DNA from 2 places in the Salmonella sp. FC25216 genome. Region 1 is predicted to be linked to the other one. Evidence: predicted binding sites of a transcription regulator. Region 1 holds the regulator's gene; the other holds the start of a gene.

Region 1 (4,929 bases):
GCTGTTTATGAATTCCGGCACCGAAGCGAACGAAACCGCTTTTAAACTGGCGCGTCATTATGCCTGCGTGCGCCATAGCCCGTTCAAAACGAAAATCATTGCCTTCCATAACGCCTTTCATGGCCGTTCCTTGTTTACCGTCTCTGTAGGCGGGCAGCCGAAATATTCCGACGGCTTTGGGCCGAAACCCGCCGATATTATTCACGTTCCCTTCAACGATCTCCATGCGGTGAAAGCGGTAATGGACGATCATACCTGCGCCGTCGTGGTCGAGCCTATTCAGGGAGAAGGGGGCGTAACCGCCGCGACGCCGGCGTTCTTGCAGGGGCTACGTGAGTTATGCGATCGGCATCAGGCGCTGCTGGTGTTTGATGAAGTGCAGTGCGGGATGGGGCGCACCGGAGACCTGTTTGCCTATATGCACTACGGCGTCACGCCGGATATCCTCACCAGCGCCAAAGCGTTAGGCGGCGGTTTTCCGGTGAGCGCCATGCTGACCACGCAGGAGATTGCCTCGGCCTTCCATGTCGGTTCGCACGGTTCAACCTATGGCGGCAATCCGCTGGCCTGTGCGGTGGCTGGCGCGGCATTCGATATCATTAATACGCCAGAGGTACTAGAAGGCATTCACACTAAGCGGCAACAGTTTGTGCAACATTTGCAGGCGATTGACGAGCAATTTGACATTTTCTGCGATATTCGCGGCATGGGGCTGCTGATTGGCGCGGAACTGAAGCCGAAGTATAAAGGTCGGGCGCGCGATTTTCTGTACGCAGGCGCAGAGGCCGGAGTGATGGTGCTCAATGCCGGACCAGACGTGATGCGTTTTGCCCCGTCGCTGGTGGTGGAAGAGGCGGATATCAATGAAGGAATGCAGCGCTTTGCGCAGGCGATAGGGAAAGTGGTTGCCTGATGGCGGATTGTCGGATAAGCGTAGCGCATCCGGCAGTCGATCTAACCTTTTGTATCCCGTAGCCGCTTACTCAGCCAGATACCGTGATGCGGACGCTGACGCCAGGCCATCGACGAAATGGTGTGCATGGTGTTCAGATGGCCGATGATGCGCTGTAAATGTTGTTCCAGAGTGCTCAATAAGCCATGTGACGGCATGTCCGGCGACTCCAGAATGTTGACGTCGCCGGAACCACCTGGCCTGTCGTACTCCAGGCGCTGCTGGCAGCGCTGAATCGCAATCTCGCAAGATTCCAGATAGCGCTGCGCCAGATCCGGCGTCAGCATGGTGTGTTCCCGCGCCAGCGTCGTCATGGCGTTGATATGCTCGACAATAAACTGGCTGTGCGTGACCCACAGTTTCATATCCGACAGATAGTGGGTATTGAATCCGGGTTCCTGCATTGCCTGATTTAACGAGTTGAATAGCGTGTTATGCGCCTGGTTGACCCGCATTCTTTGATAAGCGAGCGGGGTGGCCTGCGGATCGTTACTGAGGATCAGTCGGATAGCTTCTTGATCGGCTTCCAGCGCATCATGGGCGTTTTTACGTAATAGCCCGCTTTGCCATTGCGGCCACAGCCAAACCATGCCGCCAAAGGCAATTAAACAGCCAATAAGCGTATCGATCAGCCTCGGCACAATAAACTGCTCTCCGTTTAACGTCAGTAACTGGATGGTGTATACCGCCGTCACCGTAAAGCCGACCGTCGCCCAGCCGTAGTTTTTACGAATAATCAGATAACTTGCCAGCGTTAGTACCAGCATGACCGCCAGCGTAATGCTTTCGGGAATATGTAAGTGCAGCGTGACGCCGGCAATCACCAGGCCGACCAGCGTTCCGACCGAACGGTGCAGAATACGTACGCGCGTCGCGCCATAGCCGTTTTGGGTGACAAACAGCACCGTCATGAGGATCCAGTACGGTTTGGGCAGGTGCAACGCGCTGCCCATCAGACTGGCGATACTCATCATTACGCTAATGCGTCCGGCGTTGCGTAGCGCCGGCGATTTAAGCGACACATAATTTTTCAGCGCCGGGAGTAGTGGCAGGCGACGCTGTTTATCGGCCATCAGGTCGCGGGCGTAAAGCGGTCGCTGAGTACGCAGCACGCGGGCGATTCGGCTGAAGTGCCAATAGCAGAACTGGCCTACCGGGTTTTCAGGATGTTGATTGGCAATCTTCTCCAGCGCGCCAATCTGTTTTTCCATAGAGAAGCGCGTCGGCAGACGATGATAAAGGATGTCATCCGCCAGCACGCGCAGGCGAGCGGCGACCGTTTGCGCATTCCAGCGAATTACCTCTTCCGCATGGCTGCGTTCTACCAGTTTCTGTACCTCTTCCGGCTGATGCAGGCTGACGGAGATGTGTTCCTGCAAATCCATCGCTTCCTGAAAAGCCCGCAACAGGCGCTTGTAATCATTATTGTTGTGCGCCGAAAGCATATGCATCTGTTGGTAACACTGGGTAATGAGATCGACCGCTTTTTGCTGGCGTATCAGCAGGGGAGGCAGCGCTTTTTCCGGATCGATATGTTGGGTGAGCAGGCTGTATTTCGCTTCGCAGTAATCGGCCAGTTCACGATATAACAAACTCAATGACTCGCGCAGCGGCTGTTCGCGCCATAGCCAGAACCAAAACCAGTTAAACACGCCGTACCATAGGGTGCCCAGCGCATAAATAAGCAGCGGCTCCCAGACGGGCATGTATCCCGCAAGGCTCAGGGTAAATATGGCGGCAATCAGCGACGCTGGCAGTAGCCGCGCATGAAGTGGGCTAATTTCCGCCGTCACGCCAAGCACCAGCGTGAGCCCGGTCAGGATCAACGGCAGGGGGACGGATTCTGCCAGCAGGAGTTGCGTTGTCAGACTGCATCCGGCGAACAGCGACGCGCCGATGATCAGGCGTTTAAAAAAGCGTTTGTGCGGTGTATCCAGACCTGCAATGTTGCAGCAGGCGGGAACGAGAGAGAAAAGTAATCCCAGGTGTAGCTGGCCTATCAATAAACCGACAGCCACAGGCAGGCACAGCACCAGCGTTTGCCGTAGTGCGTAATTAATCTCTGGGTGATAAATCAGTCTTCGCCACATCGATGCAAACAAAAATGGCGCATGATAAAACGCGCCATTCTGACGGGATTAACGGGTGCCGTAGACGACGATGGTCTTGCCATGCGCGGAGATCAGGTTTTGATCTTCCAGCATCTTCAAAATACGACCAACGGTTTCGCGGGAGCAGCCGACGATCTGGCCAATTTCCTGACGGGTGATTTTGATCTGCATCCCATCCGGGTGCGTCATGGCATCGGGCTGTTTCGCCAGATTCAGCAGCGTCTGAGCGATACGCCCGGTGACGTCGAGGAAGGCGAGGTTACCTACTTTTTCAGACGTGACTTGTAAGCGACGAGCCATCTGGGAAGAGAGGCGCATCAGAATATCCGGGTTTACCTGGATTAATTGGCGAAATTTTTTGTAGGAAATTTCAGCGACCTCACATGCGGTTTTCGCACGTACCCAGGCGCTGCGTTCCTGGCCTTCTTCAAACAGGCCCAATTCACCAATAAAATCACCCTGATTCAGATAAGAAAGAATCATTTCTTTCCCTTCCTCATCTTTGATCAGCACTGCCACGGAGCCTTTAACGATGTAGTACAGCGTTTCTGCTTTTTCACCCTGGTGAATCAGCGTGCTCTTTGACGGGTACTTATGAATGTGGCAATGAGACAAGAACCATTCAAGAGTCGGGTCTGTTTGCGGTTTGCCAAGCACCATGCGCGGTTATCCTCTGTTATAAGCTGTCTCCAGAGCCAGAAAACGGCACTGTCTCTGGGGTTGCAAAAATATGCTTCCCGCTACCTGGGAAGAGGGCTACGAAAATAGACTGTAGCCTGTAATGTGATGTCCTCTGCATACATGCAGTACGTCAATGTATTACTGTAGCATCTTGTCTGTTTTAGCATAGCTTTCGCCGTGTGTCTCCTGGTGTCTCGCTTCAGCATGACCCAAGTCGCCTTCCATTGCGAGTTTTGTTGTATGCGCGTAATCTTTCAGGAAAATTGAAACATTGGAGTTACGAAATATGCAAGCGCGTGTAAAGTGGGTTGAAGGACTCACGTTCCTCGGAGAGTCTTCCTCCGGCCACCAGATTTTAATGGATGGCAACTCCGGTGACAAAGCGCCGAGTCCGATGGAGATGGTATTAATGGCGGCTGGCGGATGTAGCGCTATTGATGTGGTATCGATCCTACAAAAGGGGCGTCAGAATGTCACCAACTGCGAAGTGAAGCTGACATCCGAGCGCCGGGAAGACGCGCCGCGCCTGTTTACGCACATTAATTTGCATTTTATGGTTACCGGCAGCGATCTGAAAGAGGCTGCCGTCGCGCGCGCTGTTGATCTCTCTGCGGAAAAATATTGCTCGGTGGCGCTAATGCTGGAAAAAGCGGTCCATATTACCCATTCGTATGAAGTGATTGCGGCGTGATTATCATTATCTGATGGCGGCTTCGCCTTATCGGACCTACCAGTTTTTATCCCGTAGGCCCGATAAGCGTAGCGCCATCGGGCGTTTCAACGCGGTTATTCGATTTTTTTGCCTTCCATTAATCGCTGTACCAACGGCAACATAATCAGCTCCATCGCCAGTCCCATTTTGCCGCCCGGCACCACTAATGTATTAATGTGAGAAATGAACGAGCCCTGGAGCATCGCCAGTAGCCAGGGAAAATCGATCCCTTCCAGGTTGCGGAAATGGATCACCACAAAACTCTCATCCAGCGACGGAATGCCCTTTGCGGCGAACGGATTGGAGGTGTCGACGGTCGGCACGCGCTGGAAGTTAATATGGGTACGGGAGAACTGCGGCGTAATGTAATTGATGTAGTCGTCCATGGAGCGCACCACGGAATCCATCACTGCTTCACGGGAGTGTCCACGTTCGCCGGTGTCACGAATCAGTTTCTGAATCCATTCGAGGTT
Region 2 (4,929 bases), on a different contig from region 1:
CGCATCGCTGGCGCTGTACCCATTAATGAATACCCCACCGCACTCAAGACGCGCCGCCATCTCCGCGGCCAGCGTATCGTTGGCGGTAAAGATCGTCGCCGACAGGCCAAACTCACTGTCATTCGCCAGCGCGAGGGCGTGCGCCGCATCTTTTGCAACGGTAATGGCGGCAACAGGCCCAAAAAGTTCCTGACGAAATGCAGTCATGTCAGGCGTGACATCAGCCAGAACGGTCGCAGCATAATAGTTGCCTTCCCCGGCGATTTTCTCGCCGCCCAACAGTAGCCGTGCGCCTTCGGCGACAGAAGCCTGCACCTGTTGATGGAGTTCATCACGCAGATCAAAGCGCGCCATCGGTCCCAGGTCATTCTCTTCAACCAGAGGATCACCTATCTTTAATGCCGCGGCAGCCGCCACAAATCGCTCGGTAAACGCCTGTGCAATGCCCTCTTCGACAATAAAACGTTTGGCGGCGGCGCAGACTTGTCCGGTGTTTTGATAGCGTCCTGCAACCGCAGCGTTTACCGCCAGCTCAAGATCGGCATCATTAAGCACAATAAACGGATCCGACCCACCCAGTTCCAGTACGCATTTTTTCAGCGCCGCCCCAGCCTGAGCGCCAATCGCCGCGCCGGCGCGCACGCTGCCTGTCACCGTCACCGCCGCGATTCGCGGATCGTTAATCATCTGACTCACGCCCTCATTATTAGCGTTCACCCATCCATAGACGCCAGCGGGAGTACCGGCTTCCGTCAAGATTCGGTCTATCATCTGCGCGCAACCAGTGACATTGGGTGCATGTTTTAACAAGTAGCTATTCCCCGCCAGCAGTATCGGCACTGCCCCGCGTAACACCTGCCATAAAGGAAAATTCCACGGCATTATCGCCAGAATGACGCCCAGCGGACGGTATTCAATCACCGCCTGCTGATTTTCTACCAGTGTAGGCTCAGGATTCAGCATTGCCGGACCATGTTCCGCATACCAGTCGCATAACGCGGCGGATTTCATCACTTCCGCACGCGCCTGTTTTATGGGTTTACCCATTTCACGCGTAATACATTGCGCCATCTCTTCTGCATGAGCGCGAAGCGCCTGACCAATATCGCGTAATGTTTGCGCCCGTTGCGCTACCGACGTCATTTTCCACTTTTTGCAACCATTCGCCGCCAGATTCAGCGCATATTCAATCTCTTGCGCGTTAGCCCAGGGCCTTGTCGCCAGCGTCTGCCCGGTCGCAGGATTCATGGATAGCGCCTGTGTTGCAGTCATCATGGTCATGTTCTTTCTCTCGTTATCAGGGAAGTCATACCATCATGACGCCCTTTACCCTTTCCGAGAAATGAATAATATTAACCAGAACATTCACGAATTGAGAAAACCATGGACCTGACGCAACTGGAAATGTTTAACGCTGTCGCTCTAACGGGTAGCATTACGCAGGCGGCGGCAAAAGTGCACCGCGTTCCGTCTAACCTGACCACGCGTATCCGCCAGCTTGAAGCCGACCTTGGCGTCTCTCTGTTTATTCGCGAAAACCAGCGTCTCAGGCTGTCGCCAGCCGGACATAACTTTTTACGTTACAGCCAGCAGATCCTGGCGCTGGTCGATGAAGCCCGCATGGTGGTCGCCGGAAAGGAACCGCAAGGACTGTTTTCACTCGGCGCGTTAGAAAGTACTGCCGCCGTACGTATCCCCGCGCTGCTGGCGGGCTATAACCAGCGTTACCCTAAAATTCAGTTCGCGTTAACGACAGGTCCTTCCGGCGCCATGCTGGATGGCGTGCTCGAAGGAAAGCTGAACGCCGCCTTTATTGATGGCCCGCTAATGCATCCGGGGCTGGAAGGTATGCCGGTTTACCAGGAAGAGATGATGATCGTCGCGCCGCACGGCCATCCCGTCGTTTCGCGCGCAAGCGAGGTGAATGGTTGTAACATATATGCTTTTCGCGCCAACTGTTCTTACCGGCGGCATTTCGAAAGCTGGTTTCATGCCGATGGCGCGACCCCCGGTACGATTCACGAAATGGAGTCATATCATGGAATGTTGGCGTGCGTAATCGCCGGCGCAGGTATTGCGCTGATGCCAGCAAGTATGCTCAACAGTATGCCAGGACATCATCAGGTGGAAGCCTGGCCGTTGGCGGAGAAGTGGCGCTGGCTTACCACCTGGCTAATTTGGCGGCGCGGGGCGATGACGCGCCAGCTTGAGGCCTTTATAGAGCTACTTAACGCCCAACTGGCGAGCGTCGACTGAAGACGAAACGGCCTGCGAAGTAAATGAGACGCAGGTCACAAAATGATTGTCTTTTCGCCAGTAAACGTTTTAAGATCGCGGCCTCACCTTCTCGCAACTAACCCGAAATATTTTTATGACTATCAATCCAGTTTCCCGCAAGGTCGCGTGGCTACGGGTAGTTACGCTTGCTATCGCCGCTTTTATTTTCAATACCACGGAATTTGTGCCGGTTGGTTTGCTGTCAGACATTGCCGAAAGCTTTCATATGCAAACCGCGCAGGTCGGCATCATGCTAACCATTTACGCCTGGGTAGTTGCCGTCATGTCGCTACCTTTTATGCTTCTTACCAGTCAAATGGAGCGCCGTAAGCTACTCATTTGTCTGTTTGTTCTGTTTATTGCCAGCCATGTGCTCTCCTTCCTGGCGTGGAGCTTTACCGTGCTGGTCATTAGCCGTATCGGCATCGCTTTCGCCCACGCTATTTTCTGGTCGATAACCGCGTCTTTGGCGATCCGCCTGGCCCCTGCCGGGAAACGCGCGCAGGCATTAAGTCTGATAGCGACCGGAACCGCGTTGGCCATGGTGCTTGGGCTGCCGATAGGTCGCGTTGTTGGTCAGTATTTTGGCTGGCGCACCACCTTTTTTGCCATCGGCATGGGCGCATTAATTACGCTGCTATGTCTGATTAAGCTTCTACCGAAATTGCCGAGCGAACATTCCGGCTCACTAAAAAGTTTACCTTTACTATTCCGACGCCCGGCGCTGATGAGCCTCTATGTACTGACCGTCGTTGTGGTGACTGCGCATTACACGGCTTATAGCTATATTGAACCGTTCGTTCAGAATGTCGCCGGGCTCAGTGCGAATTTTGCTACCGTCCTGTTACTGATCCTGGGCGGCGCCGGAATCATCGGCAGCCTCGTGTTTGGTAAACTGGGTAATCGCCATGCCTCGTCGCTCGTCAGTATCGCTATTGCCCTGCTGGTTGTCTGTCTGCTTCTGTTGCTGCCTGCGGCGGATAGCGAAGCGCATCTGGCCATACTGAGCATTTTCTGGGGAATCGCGATTATGGTGATAGGGCTCGGTATGCAGGTGAAAGTACTGGCGCTGGCCCCGGACGCGACCGATGTCGCAATGGCGCTATTTTCAGGCATCTTTAATATCGGTATTGGCGCTGGCGCGCTGGTAGGAAATCAGGTGAGTTTGCACTGGTCAATGTCGGCCATCGGCTATATTGGCGCCATACCCGCCTGTGCCGCGCTGGTATGGGCTGTGCTCATATTCCGTAAATGGCCAGTGATGCTGGAAGAACAATCGCATTAAGACATTCGTCTGCCGGGAACGCCTTTCCGGCAGACGAAAATGCGCCTTAGTGGTACGTTTTAATAATTTCTACCACGCCGTTGATAATAAATTGTACGCCCATACACACCAGCAGGAATCCCATTAAGCGGGAAATCGCTTCAATCCCCCCTTTACCCACCAGCCGCATGATAGCGCCGGAACTGCGTAAACATCCCCACAGGATCACCGCCACGGCAAGAAAAATAATCGGCGGCGCGACCGTAATGACCCAGTCGGGAAACTCGCCGCCATGACGCACTGTGGAAGCGGAACTGATGATCATTGCAATAGTCCCCGGTCCTGCGGTGCTTGGCATAGCCAGTGGAACAAACGCAATATTGGCCGTCGGTTCGTCCGCCAGCTCCTCCGATTTGCTTTTCGCTTCCGGCGACTCATGCGCCTTCTGCTGCGGGAAAAGCATTCTGAAGCCGATAAACGCTACGATTAACCCACCGGCGATCCGTAGCCCTGGAATCGAAATACCGAAGGTGTTCATGACTAACTGCCCGGCATAGTACGCCACCATCATAATGGCGAAGACATAAACCGAAGCCATGTATGACTGTCGGTTGCGTTCCGCACTATTCATATTGCCCGCAAGGCCAAGAAACAGCGCCACGGTGGTTAGCGGATTGGCTAAAGGGAGCAGTACGACCAGTCCCAATCCAATCGCTTTAAACAAATCCATCATAATACTATCTCTTACCCATCAGCGTTTCATGAACCGGAAGTATAAAGTGAAACTGCCCCGGCGCGCCATTTTGCCAGTGCGTAAGTCAATATCCTCCGTAACCTATAACCTGTAATTATCAATTAGTTACAGGTTATCACAACACATTACCTTGTACGCCTTTTAGCAAATCGTGGCATCGGTTAATTCATTCAGTTGACTTATACTTGCCTGAGAAATAGTATCTGACGAAATTAATTACTTGCCGGGGCAACCATTTTGAAAAGCACCAGTGATCTGTTCAATGAAATCATTCCGCTGGGTCGCTTGATCTACATGGTAAATCAGAAAAAAGATCGCCTGTTAAATGACTACTTATCCCCGCTGGATATCACCGCATCACAGTTTAAAGTGCTTTGCTCGATACGCTGCGCGGGATGTGTTACCCCGGTTGAACTTAAAAAAGTGCTGTCTGTCGATCTCGGCGCATTGACGCGGATGCTCGACCGCCTGCTGTGCAAAGGCTGGATCGAAAGACTGCCGAATCCTAATGACAAACGCGGCGTACTGGTGAAGCTAACGCCGGACGGCGCGGCAATTTGTGAGCAATGTCATCAACGACCAGGGCAAGACCTGCATCAGGAATTAACAAAAAACTTAACGGCGGACGAAGTGG

The links. Region 1 encodes CRP, which controls carbon source genes, mostly activating them, when cyclic AMP is high. Its sites were predicted from a motif close to ATGTGANNNNNNTCACAT; they were not measured.
Region 2: a site for CRP is predicted at 2,280-2,297, ahead of AC3G3F_RS22995 (sugar transporter). Genes of this name have one in related genera too.

The regions. Positions count from the first base shown of each region.
Region 1 is NZ_JBDGON010000004.1:376,877-381,805, forward strand. Features, by position in the region: gene argD (bifunctional acetylornithine/succinyldiaminopimelate transaminase) at 1-913, shown strand, start outside; gene AC3G3F_RS10930 (YccS/YhfK family putative transporter) at 955-3,042, opposite strand; gene crp (cAMP-activated global transcriptional regulator CRP) at 3,091-3,723, opposite strand; gene AC3G3F_RS10940 (OsmC family protein) at 4,031-4,435, shown strand; gene AC3G3F_RS10945 (phosphoribulokinase) at 4,531-4,929, opposite strand, start outside.
Region 2 is NZ_JBDGON010000018.1:26,983-31,911, forward strand. Features, by position in the region: gene sad (succinate-semialdehyde dehydrogenase) at 1-1,281, opposite strand, end outside; gene ptrR (putrescine utilization regulator PtrR) at 1,384-2,256, shown strand; gene AC3G3F_RS22995 (sugar transporter) at 2,372-3,562, shown strand; gene AC3G3F_RS23000 (MarC family NAAT transporter) at 3,609-4,274, opposite strand; gene marR (multiple antibiotic resistance transcriptional regulator MarR) at 4,533-4,929, shown strand, end outside.